Regions from separate parts of the Mesorhizobium sp. M7A.F.Ca.MR.148.00.0.0 genome, predicted to be linked through region 1. Evidence: predicted binding sites of a transcription regulator. Region 1 holds the regulator's gene; each other region holds the start of a gene.
The links. Region 1 encodes PhoB, which activates phosphate uptake and scavenging genes when phosphate is short. Its sites were predicted from a motif close to TGTCATNNANCTGTCAT; they were not measured.
Positions count from the first base shown of each region.

Region 1 (3,274 bases):
GATTCTGATGGATTTTGATGTCACTTCGAGTTTTTTTCGAGTCTCGGAATAAATAAATGACACGGCCTGCAGCTTCTGCCAGTATTTACCGGCGTCACCGACAGCGTTCCATGGGCAGGAGGAACCGCGGCGGCCGGGAGGATATGAAAGAACATGTCGGTCGGAATCCGCCACGACGATCTGCGCCGCCGCAACCGCGCCATGGTGATCGCGGCAGTGCGCCGCGCCGGACAGCCGTCGCGAACCGAGATCGCCGCGACCACAAGCCTCAGCCATTCGACCATCTCGGCGATTTCATCCGACCTGATCGTCGAAGGCATCCTGACCGAAAGCAAGCCGAGCGAGGCCGGCTCGCTCAAACGCGGCCGGCCGCAGGTCGGCCTCAGTCTCAATCCGGAAGCGGCCGCGGTAATGACCGTGGTGCTGTCGCTGAACTTCCTCTCCGTCGCCGTCATCGACTATGCCGGCCAGGTAATATCCGAGGAACAGCGCCGGCTGGACACGCTGACGATGTCGCGCGAGTCGCTGATCGGGGAATGCACGGCCATCGTGCGGCGCCGCCTGGCAGATCCCGACCTGGACGTGCGCAGCATCGCCCGCATCGCGCTGGCCATCCAGGGCATCACCGACACCCGTGCCCGCGCCATGCTGTGGTCGCCGATCACGCCGCACACCGACATCGCCTTCGCTGACATATTCGAAGACGAGTTCGGCATCCCTGCCATAATGGAGAACGACTGCAACATGATGGCGGTGGCGCTGCGCTGGCGCGACCCCGATCGTTACCGCGACGATTTCATCGCTATCCTTTTGTCGCACGGCATCGGCATGGGACTGGTGCTGAAGGGCGAATTGTTCACCGGCACCCATTCTTCGGGCGGCGAATTCGGCCACATGATCCATCGGCCGAACGGCGCGCTATGTCGCTGCGGACGGCGCGGCTGCGTCGAAGCCTATGCGGGCAATTACGCCATATGGCGCAACGCCAGGCAGATGGGCGAGGATGCAGAACCCGTTGCCGATGTCAGCGACGCCGACATGCGCGCCCTGGCTGCCGCGGCCCGCGAAGGTGACGGACCCGAACGGGAAGCCTATCGCAAGGCCGGCGAAGCGCTCGGCTACGGCCTCGGCAGCCTGTTCGCGCTGATCGATCCGGCGCCGGTCGCCATGGTCGGTGTCAGCGCCGCCGCCTTCGACCTGATCGAGCCGGCATTGCGGCAAGCGATTGCCCAGACCGCCGGCGGCCAGCATTCCAAATCGATTTCCTTCGACACCGAGCCGAACGAACTGCCGCTGATCCGCGAAGGCTGCGCCATGCGGGCGCTGATCTTCGTCGATCAGGAGATTTTTGCGCCGGGCGTGCAGGCGAGATCCGGTTTCGGCGGCAAGAACGTGGCGTGAGTTCAAACGAGGGAGTTCAGTCCTCTCGGATGGCGTATCCGGCCCCACGGATCGTGCGGATGACATCAGGCATACGGCCATTGTTGACCGCCTTGCGCAGCCGGCCGACATGCACGTCGACTGTGCGCTCGTCGATGTAGATCGTCTCGCCCCAGACATTGTCGAGCAGCTGGCTGCGCGAGAACACGCGGCCTGGATGGCGCATCATGAATTCGAGCAGGCGGAATTCCGTCGGCCCAAGCCGGATCTCGCTCTTCTTGCGATAGACACGGTGCGACTCGCGATCGAGCACGATATCGCCGACCTTTAGCACGCTGGACAGCACTTCCGGCTTGGCCCGGCGCAGCAGCGCCTTGACCCTGGCCATGAACTCCGGCGTCGAGAAGGGCTTGACCAGATAGTCGTCGGCGCCGGTCGACAGGCCGCGCACGCGGTCGCTTTCCTCGCCTCGCGCGGTCAGCATGATGATCGGCAGCCGCTCGGTCTCGGGACGCATTCGCAGGCGCCGGCAGAGTTCGATGCCCGAAACCGCAGGCACCATCCAGTCGAGCACCAGAAGATCGGGAACGTTCTCCTGCAGCCGGATTTCGGCCTCATCGCCGCGCGTCACCACCTCGACCTGGTAACCTTCGGATTCAAGATTGTAGCGGAGCAGCACGCCTAGCGGCTCCTCATCCTCCACCACCATGATGCGTGGTGCGATCATCGGCTGGTCACCCCTGTTATGCCGCTGGCGCGGACATTGCCGTCTCGTCCTGCTTCGGACGATTGGCTGGCAGCTGCGTGCCGGTCAAAACATAGTAGGCATTTTCGGCGATGTTGGTCACGTGGTCGCCGATCCGCTCGAGGTTCTTGGCGCAAAACAACAGGTGCGTGCACGCCGTGATGTTGCGGGGATCTTCCATCATGTAGGTCAGCAGCTCGCGGAACACCGAGGTGTATTTGACGTCGATGCGTTCATCATTGTTTCTGAGCGTGGCAAGCGCAGCCGCGTCAGCGGCGGCATACTCGTCGACGACCCCCTGCACCTGGATCAGCACCAGCTGCGCCATCGCGTCGATCGAATGCGAAAGGTCGTGCGGCGTAACGCTCAGCCCGACAGTGCCGACGCGCTTGGCGATGTTCTTGGCAAGGTCACCGATGCGCTCGAGGTCGCCGGCCATGCGGATCGAACCGACCACCGCACGCAGGTCGTTGGCCATTGGCTGGCGCTTGGCGATCAGCGTGATGGCGCGATCGTCCAGCTCGCGCTGGCGCGCATCCATGATGGCATCATCGGAAACCACGCGCTGCGCCAGCGCATTGTCCGAATTGAGCAAAGCCTTGGTCGAGCCACTGACCATCGAGCGGGCGAGATCGCCCATGTCGCGGATCAGCTGGCTGATCTGCTCCAGATCCTCATCGAAAGATGCAACGGTATGTTCACCCATGATCTTCGTCCCTCATATGCCTGAGCTCAGCCGAACCGGCCGGTGATGTAGTCCTGGGTGCGTTTGTCGTCGGGGGTGGTGAACATCTTGTCGGTGGCGCCCTCCTCGACCAGATAGCCTAGATGGAACATCGCGGTGCGCTGCGACACGCGCGCTGCCTGCTGCATCGAATGGGTGACGATGACGATCGTATAGTTTTGGCGCAGTTCGTCGATCAGTTCCTCGACGCGAGCAGTGGCGATCGGGTCGAGCGCCGAACACGGTTCGTCCATCAGGATCACCTCGGGTGACACGGCGATGGCGCGTGCAATGCACAGACGCTGCTGCTGGCCACCGGAAAGACCCGTGCCAGGTTCCTGCAAACGGTCCTTCACCTCGTTCCAGATCGCCGCCTTCTTCAAGCTCGACTCGACGATCTGATCCATGTCGGCCTTGCGCTTGGC
Region 1 is NZ_RZTB01000030.1:40,056-43,329, reverse strand. Features, by position in the region: gene EOB49_RS14460 (ROK family protein) at 154-1,401, shown strand; gene phoB (phosphate regulon transcriptional regulator PhoB) at 1,418-2,107, opposite strand; gene phoU (phosphate signaling complex protein PhoU) at 2,124-2,831, opposite strand; gene pstB (phosphate ABC transporter ATP-binding protein PstB) at 2,858-3,274, opposite strand, start outside.

Region 2 (3,274 bases), on a different contig from region 1:
AGCCGGACGCGCTGTTCATGCATTGCCTGCCGGCGCATCGTGGCGAGGAAGTGACGGACGAGGTCATCGACGGGCCGCATTCGGTGGTCTTCGACGAGGCCGAGAACCGGCTCCATGCCCAGAAGGCCGTGCTTGCCTGGTGTCTCGGCGCTTGAAGTGTCTCGGCGCTTGATCCCCGGGAGCTTGATCTGCGGGGGTGTGATGCCTATTTGCGCCGCATCACGCAAATCAAGCGCGTTTCGACGCATGCGCCCCGGAGGGCGGCATGGCCGCGCCCTGGAGCTTTGTCATGTTGGAAACCTATCAAGTGACTGAACATCACCCCAAACTCGGCGAATTCGGCTATGCCGGCGACGATCACGTCGTGCCGTTCGAGGTCGGCCCTCTCGATGTGCGAGGCCGCACGGTCCAACTCGGGCCGATGCTGGACGCCATCCTCAGCCGCCACGATTATCCCGAACCGGTCGCCCGCCTGCTGGCGGAGGCCTGTGTGCTGACCGTGCTGCTCGGCACTTCGCTGAAGTTCGAGGGCAAATTCATCCTGCAAACCCGCACCGACGGGCCTGTCGACATGCTGGTCGCGGATTTTTCCACGCCCTCGGCATTGCGCGCCTATGCGCGTTTCGATGCCGACCGGCTGGAAGCGCTGGTCGCGGCCGGCGAAACCTCGCAGCAGACCCTGCTCGGCAGCGGCGTGCTGGCGCTGACCATCGACCAGGGCGCTCATACGCAGCGCTATCAAGGCATCGTCCAGCTCGATGGCGAGACGCTGGAAGATGCGGCACGCACCTATTTCCGCCAGTCGGAGCAGATCCCGACCGATCTCAGGCTGTCGGTGGCCAAGCTTTTGACGCCCGGTCCCGGCGGCGCCCGCGAGCAGTGGCGCGCCGGTGGTATCCTGGCGCAGTTCCTGCCGCAGTCGCCCGAGCGCATGCGCGTCCCGGACCTGCCGGGTGGCGATGGCGATCCGCGCGAGGAGATCCACGACCCGGTGGACAATTCCTGGCAGGAGTTGCTGGCGCTGCTCGGCACGATCGAGCCGACCGAACTGATCGACCCGACAATCGGTGCCGAGCGGCTGCTTTACAGGCTGTTCCACGAGCATGGCGTGCGCGTCTTCGGCGGCGTCCCGGTCGCCGACCAGTGCTCGTGCTCCAGGGACAAGATCCACGGCATCCTCGAGGGTTTTTCCGCGCAGGAGATCAAGGACAGTACAGAGGACGGCGGCATCCACGTCGCCTGCGAATTCTGCTCGAAGCAATATGACTTCGACCCGGCGGAATTCGCGGCGCAGTAGAGAGAAAACCACGCCTCACCGGCCGCGGAGCGGCCGGTGAGGCGAAATCAATTCACCGTCCGCCGCGTCCCCGGCAGGTCCAGCGAAAACGCCGGAATGGCGATGTCGAATGTCTCGCCCCGCTTGTTGCGCATCGTGTAGTGCCCGACCATGATGCCGGATGGTGTCGAGAGCGGGCAACCGGACGTGTATTGGTAGCTGTCGCCGGGATTGAGTTCGGGCTGGTCGCCGACGACGCCGGGGCCGCGCACTTCCTCGACCCGGCCAGTGCCGTCGGTGATATGCCAATAGCGCGACAGAAGCTGCACGAAGTCGTCCGACTGATTGTCGATCGTTATTTGATAGCCCCAGACATAGCGGTTCTCCGAGGGATCCGAACGGTCCTCCAGATAGAATGGCCTGACCTGCACTTCGATGTTGCGCGTGACGGCGCTATACATAAGCGGCTCCAAAAAACGGTTCCAGCGGAACTTTCGGCGCTCTGTGCGGTTAGGTCAACCGACCGAAGCCTCCTCTGGCCGACCTCGCGGGCAGGTGCCGACAAAGAATGTCATTTAAGTGACATATGACAATGATGGTGTGCGCGGACTGGTGATGCGCGACTCGGGCGCTCTGCTGAACTGTTGAAACCGGCCATCTTGCGGACCGGTTTTCCTGGAGTGACCGGATTTCGATGGAACTCACTCTCATAGCCGCCACGCTTTCAACTGTCCTCATCCTCTCGAATCTCGCCAGCATCGTGCTCGCCGCTTCGCGTCTGAAACGGCGCCACACCATTGGGCCGCCGGCCGCCAAGCCGCGGCCGGTGTCGATCGTCGTGCCGTCGCGCGGCGTCGAGCCGTTCACGCAGGAGACGCTGGAACGCGCCTTCTCGCTCGATTGGCCGCGCTACGAGTTGATTTTCTGCGTTGCCCATGCCGACGATCCGGTGGTCAAATTGATAAACAGGACGATCGTCCGGTTTCCGAAAGTGCCAGCCCGGCTGCTTATCGGCGACGACCGCATCAGCGCCAATCCGAAACTCAACAATTGCGTCAAGGGCTGGGAAGCGGCGCGGCACGACTGGGTCGTCCTGGCCGATTCCAACGTGCTGATGCCGAGAGACTACGTCCAGCACCTGATGGCTGCCTGGCGGCCCGGCACCGGCCTTGTCTGCTCGACGCCGATCGGCTCCCGGCCTGCCGGCTTCTGGGCCGAGGTCGAATGCGCTTTCCTCAACACGCTGCAGGCGCGCTGGCAATATGCCGGCGAGGCGCTCGGCCTTGGCTTTGCCCAGGGCAAGAGCATGCTCTGGAACAAGCCGATGCTCGACGCCAATGGCGGCATCCGCGCGCTGGCCGCCGAGATCGCCGAGGACGCCGCCGCGACCAAGCTGGTGAACAGCCTCGGCTTGCGCGTCAATCTCGTCGCCGCCCCCTTCGAGCAGCCGCTTGGCCGGCGCTCGTTTGACGAGATCTGGTCGCGTCAGGCCCGCTGGGCGCGCCTGCGCCGCGTCACTTTCCCGCTGTTCTTCGCACCCGAAATCCTGACCGGCGCCGTGGTGCCGCTGGTGCTTGCGCTGATTGCCGCAGCCAGTGCCGGTTTCAGCCTCTGGGCAACCGCCATTGCCGTACTGGCGGCCTTCTACCTTCCGGAGTGCGCCCTGGCCTGGTCCAAGGGCTGGTACCTGTCGCCACGCATGGTCGCCGCGATCATGGCGCGCGACCTGATCCTGCCGGCGATGTGGGGACGCGGCTGGCTCGGCGGCGCCGTCGACTGGCGCGGCAATGCGATGACCATCGGCACCAAGACGGCCGAGCTGGAAGAGACGCCGTCCGGCGCCTGAAGCCTCCTACCTGGCCTTCAGCGCCTGCGCGATGTCCTCGAGCAGATCGTCGGTGTCCTCCAGCCCAACCGAAAGTCTGAGCGTGCCCGGCCCGATGCCGAGCTCGGCGCGCGCCTCATCGCTCAAATTCTTGTGCGTCGTCGTCGCCGGGT
Region 2 is NZ_RZTB01000039.1:3,325-6,598, reverse strand. Features, by position in the region: gene argF (ornithine carbamoyltransferase) at 1-155, shown strand, start outside; gene EOB49_RS16595 (Hsp33 family molecular chaperone) at 266-1,297, shown strand; gene apaG (Co2+/Mg2+ efflux protein ApaG) at 1,345-1,737, opposite strand; gene EOB49_RS16585 (ceramide glucosyltransferase) at 1,971-3,122, shown strand; gene EOB49_RS16580 (O-succinylhomoserine sulfhydrylase) at 3,129-3,274, opposite strand, start outside.
Region 2: the regulator PhoB is predicted to act here: its motif matches at 1,846-1,862, upstream of EOB49_RS16585 (ceramide glucosyltransferase).

Region 3 (3,274 bases), on a different contig from region 1:
CGCCCGTGCCGGGCAGCGAAATGCCGATATCGGCATGCTTGGACTCGCCAGGGCCGTTGACGATGCAACCCATCACCGCGACCTTGAGGTTCTCGACGCCGGGGTATTTGTCGCGCCACACGGGCATGTTCTTCCTGAGATCGGCCTGGATGTTCTGGGCGAGTTCCTGGAACACGGTGGAAGTGGTGCGGCCGCAGCCGGGGCAAGCGGCAACAATCGGCACGAACTGCCTGAACCCCATGGTTTGCAGCAATTCCTGCGACACCTGCACCTCGCGCGTGCGGTCGCCGTTCGGCTCCGGTGTCAGCGAGATGCGGATGGTGTCGCCGATGCCTTGCTGGAGCAGAATGCCCATGGCGGCCGACGAAGCGACGATGCCCTTCGAGCCCATGCCGGCTTCGGTCAGGCCGAGATGCAGCGCGTGGTTGGTTGGAGCGGGTGGCGAGTTCGGTATAGACGGCGATCAGGTCCTGCACGCCGCTGACCTTGGCCGACAGGATGATTTTTTCGCGGCCAAGGCCGATCTCTTCCGCCATCTCGGCCGACAGGATCGCCGACTGCACGATCGCCTCGCGCATCACCTCCTGCGCGGTCAGCGGAAAACCCTTGTCCTGGTTGTCGTCCATCAGCCGGGTCAAAAGCTCCTGGTCGAGCGAGCCCCAGTTGACACCGATGCGCACCGGCTTGTCATGCCTGATCGCCATCTCGACGATATCGGCGAACTGGCGGTCCTTCTTGTCCTTGAAGCCGACATTGCCCGGATTGATGCGGTATTTGGCCAGCGCCTCGGCGCAGGCCGGATGATCGGCCAAAAGCTTGTGGCCGATATAGTGGAAATCGCCGACCAGCGGCACGTTGATACCAAGCCGCTGAAGCCGCTCATGAATGCGCGGCACGGCGGCGGCACTCTCGTCGCGATCGACAGTGATGCGCACGATTTCCGAGCCGGCCCGGTGCAGTGCTGCGACCTGCGCAACCGTCTGGTCGATATCGGCCGTGTCGGTGTTGGTCATCGATTGGACGACAACGGGCGCGCCGCCGCCGACGACCACGCCGCCGACATCGACGCCGACCGACGTGCGGCGGGGGAAAGGAGAGGAAAAATATCCGGTCATGCCGGCAGCCTTTTGTCTCTGGAGCATCTTGTGTCCTGCATGGACGCACAACGACGCCCCGGGCCGATGCGCTGAGGTCCGGGCATGAGGTGGAGGAGCAAAGATGGCTTGTCAATGGCGACAGGTCGCCACTGGCCGGAATCGCCCGCCGCCGGCGACCAGAAACAACCGATGATCTGGCGAAACGGGCGACGGCCGAAGCGGAGATTGAGCCGGGTGCAAGTCCAGCTTCGGCTGACAGACCGGTGCTGGAAAATCAAAACCCTCCAAGCCGGCGGCGGGGCGCCGCCGGGAAAAGAGGCCGCGGATATTGGGCGGCTATGTCAGGAGGGCATCAATGCGTGGTCGGTTTGCCTCTTAGTTTTTCAATCTCGTCCTTGAGTGCCAGCTTGCGTCGCTTGAGATTCACGATTTCGAGGTCGTCGACCGATGGATGATTCATCGCGTCATCGATTTCACGTTCGATGTCGCCGTGTTTCCGCTGCAACTCATCAAGATGGGATGCAAGAGACATGATTGGTTCTCCCTTTCATGGTTTTCCTCGATTGCAACCGTCACGGCGCGTCCACCGCAGGTTCGCTTCTGTGACGGCACAATGACACTGTGCCACCATCCGGCCGCGATGTCGAATGATCCGTGGTAGCATTCCACGACACCTTGAAATGTGATATGGGCTGCACGCCGGTGACAAAACACCCGGTCCCGCCCAATCAGGCCCAGTTTTGGGCGCCGCAGACGTGCAGACGGTAGAGAATGTCCGATCAGGAACAGGCCGATATTCGCCTAGAATTTTCCCGCCTGAAGCAGGAACACGCCGATTTCGATGCGGCCATCAACGCGATGATCGCCATGGCCTGCGATCCGCTGCAGATCCAGCGCATGAAGAAGAAGAAGCTGTTCCTGAAGGACCGGCTGATGGCGCTGGAAGACAAGATCATTCCCGACATCATTGCGTGAGGTGGCGTTCGCTCGCTCGCGCTACCCGGCGATCGAAAGCTTCGCGGCACGATCACGCAGCAGGCCGATAAGTTCGCCGGTCCGCCCCTCGGATGTATCGATGGGGACCACCAGGCACATCGTCGCCTCGACCTTGCCCGGCGCTGAAAACACCGGCGCGGCAAGGCACTTGGTATAGGCATCGACAAGGCCCGAGGTGACGCAATAGCCGGTGATCCGCGCTTTTGCGATGTCGGCGACGAAATCGTCGAGCCGCAGTTTGCGCCCGTCGGGCAGCACGAGATCGTCGTCCGACACCATGCCTTCGATCTCAGCCTTCTCCAGCCCCGCCAGAAGCAGCCGCCCCGAGGCCGTCCAGGGCAGCGGTATCTGCAAGCCGGTGGCGGAACTGATGCGGAACGGCCTAGTGCCGGGACTCGCATGGACGATCGTATAGCGGCCGCTCTGCAGCATGCACAGTTCGGAAGTCTCGCCGGTCTCGCGCGACAGATTGTCGACCTCCTGGCGCCCCCGCCTCAACAGGTCGTTGCCCCGCACATAGTCCATTCCGTAGAGATAGAGCTTCTTGCCGAAATAGACGCGATTGCCGTCGCCCTCCATTTCCAGCAGTCCCGCATCGACCAGCGACCGCACCAGCGTATAGGTCGTCGAACGGGGCGCGTTCACGCCCTTGGCAAGGTCGCCAATGCCGATCGCGCGCTGGGTCGTGTGAAGAAACTCCAGAATCTCCAGCACCCGGTTGAGCCCCTTTTCACGGGAGCCCGAAATCTTCTCGCCGGCTGAAAGTGCCGAGGCATTGCCATCTTGCATTGTTGATTCCCGGTGTTAGTATCTGTCCTGTACAGGATACACACGTCTCTTGTAAGAGACAATCGCTTCGACGTCACTGACGCGTGTATTGCCTGTGCAAGGGGAACACAAACGAAAGGAGGTCGCCGTGAACGACACATCCGGAAGACGTGATTTTCTGAAATTGGGAATGGCGGGACTGGCCACGGCCGGCGTCGTGGGTGCGGCGGTAGCCGTCGATGCCCAGAAGGCCGCTGCTCAGGCAGCACCCGACAGCCTGCTGCGCACCGTGCTCGATCGCGGCAAGCTGATCGTCGGCACCGGCAGCACCAACGCGCCGTGGCACTTCGAGAACGATGCCGGCGAACTCGTCGGCATGGACATCACCATGGGGCGCATTCTTGCCAAGGGCC
Region 3 is NZ_RZTB01000080.1:8,364-11,637, forward strand. Features, by position in the region: partial or broken gene ispG (flavodoxin-dependent (E)-4-hydroxy-3-methylbut-2-enyl-diphosphate synthase) at 1-1,115, opposite strand, end outside; gene EOB49_RS23765 (YdcH family protein) at 1,450-1,629, opposite strand; gene EOB49_RS23770 (DUF465 domain-containing protein) at 1,869-2,072, shown strand; gene EOB49_RS23775 (IclR family transcriptional regulator) at 2,094-2,882, opposite strand; gene EOB49_RS23780 (transporter substrate-binding domain-containing protein) at 3,010-3,274, shown strand, end outside.
Region 3: the regulator PhoB is predicted to act here: its motif matches at 1,700-1,716, upstream of EOB49_RS23765 (YdcH family protein).